DNA from 2 places in the Devosia chinhatensis genome. Region 1 is predicted to be linked to the other one. Evidence: predicted binding sites of a transcription regulator. Region 1 holds the regulator's gene; the other holds the start of a gene.

The links. Region 1 encodes HrcA, which represses chaperone genes, less so after heat shock. Its sites were predicted from a motif close to GTTAGCACTCNCNNNNNGNGAGTGCTAAC; they were not measured.
Positions count from the first base shown of each region.
Region 2: a site for HrcA is predicted at 2,157-2,185, ahead of VE26_RS01080 (co-chaperone GroES). Genes of this name have one in related genera too.

Region 1 covers NZ_JZEY01000061.1:835,949-839,360, forward strand. Annotated here, with positions in the region: gene pncA (bifunctional nicotinamidase/pyrazinamidase) at 1-165, shown strand, start outside; gene grpE (nucleotide exchange factor GrpE) at 297-896, opposite strand; gene hrcA (heat-inducible transcriptional repressor HrcA) at 1,041-2,117, opposite strand; gene rph (ribonuclease PH) at 2,258-2,974, shown strand; gene VE26_RS14485 (non-canonical purine NTP pyrophosphatase) at 3,183-3,412, shown strand, end outside.
Region 2 covers NZ_JZEY01000054.1:187,769-191,180, forward strand. Annotated here, with positions in the region: gene groL (chaperonin GroEL) at 124-1,764, opposite strand; gene VE26_RS01080 (co-chaperone GroES) at 1,822-2,112, opposite strand; gene VE26_RS16925 (DUF427 domain-containing protein) at 2,296-2,652, shown strand; gene VE26_RS01090 (DUF4260 domain-containing protein) at 2,686-3,087, opposite strand; gene VE26_RS18450 (hypothetical protein) at 3,271-3,412, shown strand, end outside.

The DNA of each region.
Region 1 (3,412 bases):
TGCGTCGCCTGGACGGCCCTGGACGGCGCCGCCGGCGGCTTCGACGTCACGGTGATCGAGGATGCGACCCGCGCCATCGATTCCGACGGCTCGCTGGCCCGGGCCTGGGCCGATATGGAAGAGGCTGGCATAGAGCGCATCCAGAGCCGGGAAATATTGGGCTAGCTCGCGTGCCGCAGGCTAAATCGCTCCATTGGAACGATTTTTAGCGAGAAACGCCATGAGAGCTATGCTCGAATGGCGGGGCAATAGAAAAGGGCGCCTGCCGGCGCCCCTTCAAACCCGTTGCTAGGCGCTCACGCGCTCTTGTCGACGCCGTCGTCACCGGCCTCGGGAGCCGGCGCAGCGCTGGCGCTGCCGCCCTTGGCGACGCCCACCATGGCCGGGCGCAGCACGCGCTCGCCGATGGCAAAGCCTTCCTGCACCACCTGCACCACCGTGCCCTCGGGAACCTCGGGGTTCGGCACTTCGAACATGGCCTGGTGCTTGTGCGGATCGAATTTCTGCCCGGCTGCCTCGATGCGCTTGACGCCATGCTTGGCGAGCAGGCGCTGGGTTTCCCGTTCGGCCAGCTCGATGCCCTCGATCAGGCTCTTGAGCGTGCCTTCGGCGGTCTCGCGCGTTTCCGCAGGAATGACCACCAGCGCCCGGCTCAGTGCGTCCGTGGCGCTCAGCATGTCGCGGGCAAAGCCGGCAATCGCATAGGAGCGCGTATCGCTGACGTCCCGCTCGGTGCGCTTGCGCAGGTTTTCCATCTCCGCGACCGTGCGCAGCAGCTTGTCCTTGAGCTCGGCATTTTCGGCCGCAAGGGCCTCGACCGGATCGACCTCTGGCGTTTCGGTGACCGGCACTTCGATTTCCGGCATGTCGCCCTGGGCGGCGTTTTCGTCGCTCATGTCGTCTTCTTCCGTGAAAGGTGAACTCTGTTGCCTGCCATATCGGCCAAGGCGGGGCTCAATTCAAGCGTATCGCCGCGCGGAATGCAAAATTGCTCTCGGCACCAGGGTCATGCAAGCATCATCTGGTCACGCATAAGGCCGTCAGCGCTTGCGCGCCATCATCGCCGAGATGACGTTGGCGGTGTAGTCGACCACCGGCACGATGCGCGCGTAATTGAGCCGGGTCGGCCCGATCACCCCCAATACGCCCACGATCCGGTCATTGGCGTCCTTGTAGGGGCTGAGGATGACCGATGAGCCCGAAAGCGAGAACAGCTTGTTTTCCGAGCCGATGAAGATGCGCACGCCCTGCGCCCGCTCGGCATCGCCCAGCAGGTCGAGGAGCCCGTCCTTGCTTTCCAGCGCGTCGAACAATTGACGCATGCGCATCAGCTCGTCGCTGGCCATGGCGTCGTTGATGAGGTTGGCTCGTCCCCGTACGATGACGGTGGGCGCGCCATTGCCCTTCGGATCGGTGAGCGTGGCGATGCCGGCATCCACCAGGCGCTGTGTCAGCTCGTCCAGTTCGGCGCGCTGCTCGGCCCGGCGGTCGTTGAGCGCCTTGCGCGCTTCCGAAAGCGTCCGCCCCACCACGTAATGGGCCAGGTAATTGCCGGCCTGGCTGAGGGCGCTGGCAGTCAGGCCCGGGGGCAGGTCGAGAATGCGGTTTTCCACCTGCCCGTCCTCGCCAACCAGGATCGCCATGGCCCTGGCGGCATCGAGCCGCACGAATTCGATATGCTTGAGCACCATGTCGGCCTTGGCCGCGATGACCACCCCGGCGCCCTGGCTGAGGCCGGACAGCAGCGAAGATGCCTCGGTCAGGAAATCCTCGACCTTGCCCTGGCCGGCGCTGCCCTCGATATGGCGGGAAATCTGGCTGCGCTCGCTTTCGTCCACCGCGCCCACTTCGAGCATGGCGTCGACGAAAAAGCGCAGGCCCTGCTGGGTCGGCGCGCGTCCTGCCGAAGTATGGGGCGCCGCGATCAGGCCCAGGTCCTCGAGGTCGGCCATGACATTGCGCACCGATGCGGGCGACAGCTCCACCTGCAGCAGCCGGCTGAGATCGCGCGATCCCACCGGCAGCCCGGTATCGAGATAGCGCTCCACCAGCCGCCGAAAGATGTCCTGGCTGCGGGAATTGAGCACCGAGAGAAAGTCTTCTGCAGGTCTGGTCATCTGGGTTTGACTAAAATCGTCCGCTTTAACCTTGGCCCTTCATTTAAGCCCTTCCTCCCCAGCCGCCAAGCGCCGGGCGCTTGTGGGCGGGTCCGATGAGGGTTAAGACGCGGTTAACGCCACCAGAGACTGGACCCGATATGCGCCCTTCCGGCCGTCAGCCCTCCGATATGCGGGCAGTGACCCTTGATCGAAACGTCGCCATGAAGGCCGAAGGCTCGTGCATCGTCGCCTACGGCAATACCAGGGTCCTGTGCACCGCCTCGGTCGAGACTTCGGTTCCCGGCTGGCTGCGCGGCAAGGGCAAGGGCTGGGTCACCGCCGAATATGGCATGCTGCCCCGCGCCACCGGCTCGCGCACCCGCCGCGAGGCGACTGCCGGCAAGCAGTCCGGCCGCACCCAGGAAATCCAGCGCCTGATCGGCCGGTCCCTGCGCGCCGTGGTCGATCTCGAGGCTCTGGGCGAAGTTCAGGTCACGCTCGACTGCGACGTGCTCGAAGCCGATGGCGGCACCCGCACCGCCTCGATCACCGGCGCCTATGTGGCTCTGGCAGATGCCATCAAATGGATGGAAGAGCGCAAGCTCACCAAGGGGCAGGTGCTGCGCGACAGCGTCGCCGCCGTCTCCTGCGGCATCTATCGCGGCACGCCCGTGCTCGATCTCGATTACCTCGAGGACGTCGAGGCCGAGACCGACGCCAATTTCGTCATGACCGGCTCGGGCAAGTTCGTGGAAATCCAGGGCACCGCCGAGGGCGCGCCCTTTTCGCGCGCGGAACTCGAAAGCCTTATGACCCTAGCCGAACAGGGCATCGGCGACCTGAGCGCCATGCAGAAGGCAGCTTTGGGCGCATGATGCTGTTCCGGAAAATGGCCCCCTCACCCGCCGGCTTCGCGGTCGACCTCTCCCCCCGGGGAGAGGCAAGTGGTGCACGACCCGCGCGGCAGCGCCACCTTCCCCTTCGGGCGAAAGGTCTGGCCGCAGGGCCGGGTGAGGGCGCCTTTTCCGAACACGATTGCCCCATCTGGAACGACATCCAGCGCGCCCTCGAGGGAGCCAGCAAATGACCGTCATCCCCCGTCTGCGACCCGGCACGCGCCTTTGCATCGCCACGCACAATGCCGGCAAGCTCACCGAATTCCGCGAGCTGTTCGCCCCCTTCGGTCTCGATCTGGTCTCGGCGGGCGAACTCGGCCTGCCCGAACCCGAGGAAACCGGCACCACCTTTGCCCAAAATGCCCGGACCAAGGCTCATGCTGCGGCCAGCGGCGCCAATATGCTGGCCTTGAGCGA
Region 2 (3,412 bases), on a different contig from region 1:
CCGATCTGCTGACGGTCGAGCCAATCCTACAAAAAAAAGGCCCCGGTGTTGCCACCGGAGCCTTTCCACAAAGATCGTGACTGGGAAGAAACGACCCTTGAAGCCTAGTCAGCTGGGCGTGGATTAGAAATCCATGCCGCCCATGCCGCCCATGCCGCCGCCGCCCGGCATTGCCGGAGCTTCGGCCTTGGGGGCCTCGACGATGGTAGCCTCGGTGGTGATCAGCAGCGATGCAACCGAAGCGGCGTCTTCCAGGGCGGTGCGAACCACCTTGACCGGATCGATCACACCGGTGGCGACCAGGTCGCCATATTCACCCGTGGCGGCATTGTAGCCGAACGAGGGAGCCGGGTTCTCGAGGATCTTGTCGACAACGACCGAGCCTTCGGCGCCGGCATTGTTGGCAATGGTGCGGACCGGGGACTGCAGGGCGCGACGCACGATCGCGATACCGGCTTCCTGGTCGGCATTGGCGCCCTTGGCCTTGATATTGGCCGAAGCGCGGAGCAGGGCAACGCCACCGCCCGGAACGATGCCTTCTTCGACGGCAGCGCGGGTTGCGTTGAGCGCGTCATCGACGCGGTCCTTGCGTTCCTTGACTTCCACTTCGGTGGAGCCGCCGACGCGGATCACGGCAACGCCACCGGCCAGCTTGGCCAGACGTTCCTGCAGCTTTTCGCGGTCGTAGTCCGAGGTGGTCTCCTCGATCTGGGCCTTGATCTGGCCGACGCGGGCCTGGATCTCGTCCGCCGTGCCGGCACCGTCGACGATCGTGGTGTTTTCCTTGGTGATTTCAACGCGCTTGGCAGTGCCGAGCATGTCGAGGGTCACGTTCTCGAGCTTGATGCCGAGATCTTCGGAGATCACCTGGCCGCCGGTGAGGACGGCGATGTCTTCGAGCATGGCCTTTCGGCGATCACCGAAGCCCGGAGCCTTGACGGCAGCGACCTTGAGGCCGGCGCGCAGGCGGTTGACGACCAGGGTCGGCAGGGCTTCGCCATCGACGTCTTCGGCGATGATCAGCAGCGGGCGCTGCGACTGAACGACAGCTTCAAGGATCGGCAGGATGGCCTGCAGGTTCGAGAGCTTCTTTTCGTGCAGCAGGATATAGGGGTCTTCGAGCGTTGCCGTCATCTTTTCGGCATTGGTCACGAAGTAGGGCGAGAGGTACCCGCGGTCGAACTGCATGCCTTCGACGACGTCGAGTTCGGTCTCGGCGGTCTTGGCTTCCTCGACGGTGATCACACCCTCGTTGCCGACCTTCTGCATGGCTTCGGCGATCATTTCACCGATGGCGGTCTCGCCATTGGCCGAAATGGTGCCGACCTGCGAGACTTCCGACGACGAGGTGATCTTCTTGGCCGAGCCCTTGAGGCTCTCGATCACGTCGGCAACGGCCAGGTCGATACCGCGCTTGAGGTCCATCGGGTTGAAGCCGGCGGCGACGGCCTTGACGCCTTCGACGACAATGGCCTGACCGAGAACGGTCGCGGTGGTGGTGCCGTCACCGGCAACGTCGTTGGTCTTGGAGGCGACCGAACGCAGCAGCTGTGCGCCCAGGTTCTCGAACTTGTCTTCCAGTTCGATTTCCTTGGCAACCGACACGCCGTCCTTGGTGATGCGCGGAGCGCCGAACGACTTTTCGATAACGACGTTGCGACCCTTGGGGCCGAGGGTGACCTTCACCGCATTGGCGAGGATATTGACGCCGCGCAGCATCTTTTCGCGGGCATCGGTCGAGAACTTGACTTCCTTGGCGGCCATTTATGGCTCCTTGAATTGTCTATCTGGTTGAGGGGACGACGAAGGTGCGGAAGCCGATCAGGCCTCGATCACGCCCATGATGTCGCTTTCCTTCATGATGATCAGGTCTTCGCCGTTCAGCTTGACCTCGGTGCCGCTCCACTTGCCGAAGAGCACGCGATCGCCGGCCTTGACGTCCAGCGCATTGATCTTGCCGTTTTCGTCGCGGGCGCCGGGGCCCACGGAAACGATCACACCCTCGGAGGGCTTTTCCTTGGCGGTGTCGGGGATGATGATCCCGCCCTTGGTCTTTTCTTCACTGTCGACGCGACGGACGACCACGCGGTCATGCAGGGGACGAAAGCCCATGATTGCTCCTCTTGGCATCATTTCTAATGCAGAAATCAGGACCTGTTAGCACTCCCGATTGGTGAGTGCCAAAGGCTGTGCGGATATAGGGAGCGGGCCTGCGAAGAGTCAAGGCGCGTGAACCGAAGTTTTTTCTCATGCGTTAGGTTGGGAACAAAAGCACCAGAAGGACGAGGTATCGGTATGGATCGCAGGGAACTTGAGGCACGCATCGTCAAAGTGGACGGCCGGGTCCACATCTATTTCGACGACGCCGAAATCGCCAGCTCCATTCGCGCTCTGAGCATGGAGCGACAGGGGCATCCGCCCATGGTCTTCGTGCCGCTCGAAGACGTGCATCCGCAAATTCTCGAGGCCTCGGACACGACCCGAACCGATGACGGGCCGGGTGCGGCTCATTTCTACACCATCAAGACCCTCACCGCCGATGGCGTCGACGAGGCCTGGTATTACCCCTATGCCGAAGGCGTTTTCGAGCCCATCCGCGATCTGCTGACCTTTGGCGGCGACCGCATCAGGATCGATGTGAGCCAGGTTTGAGCGTCAGGCCCGGCTCGCTCAGATTGTCGCGCGTCAGGGGATGCGGCGGCGTGCCAGTTCACCGAGATGGGTGTCCTTGAACCCGCTGGCATATTTGAGCCCGTAGCCCAGTGCGCGGTCGAGCCCGATATGGGCGAGATGGATCAGCGCCAGATGCTGGAGAAGCTGGTTTTCCAGCAGCACGCCTGCCAGACCCAGTGCGACCGGCACGATATAGCTATGCGCTGCGTTGTAGATCGCCGCGCCCACCCTGTTGCCGCCGGCATAGCCGAGAAACGACAGGTCGGGGGCAAAGATCAGGAGCGCAAAGATCCACCAGACGCCGCCTGTCATCAAGTAGAGGAGTGTGGCCGCGATGAACAGAGCCAGGCCTTCGGCCCGCAGCAGCGAGCGGACGGACCCTGTCGCGGCTTTGATCTCGATTTTGGTCTGCATGTCTCGTCTCGGCTTTGGATGGCGCCAATGTAGCGCGCCCTCGCGCCATTCAGAATTGGCGATATTCGGCGGTTCGATATTCATTTTCGTATGGAAGGCGGTCGCGTTGCCCTCCATAGGCATAGACCGGCAAATGCATTCACCCTCTTCCCCCGTCCTCAAGACTAAGCCATAAGGCATCCCATGAGCGAACAATCCTCCCTTCAGATCAAGCTGCGTCGCAAAGGCGGCGTCGGTCCCAACACCAACTGGCACTGGGAAGTGCAGGACGCCGCCGGTGCCGTCCTCAAGTCCGGAAGCGCCGTGGGCGAAGAGCACAAGGCTT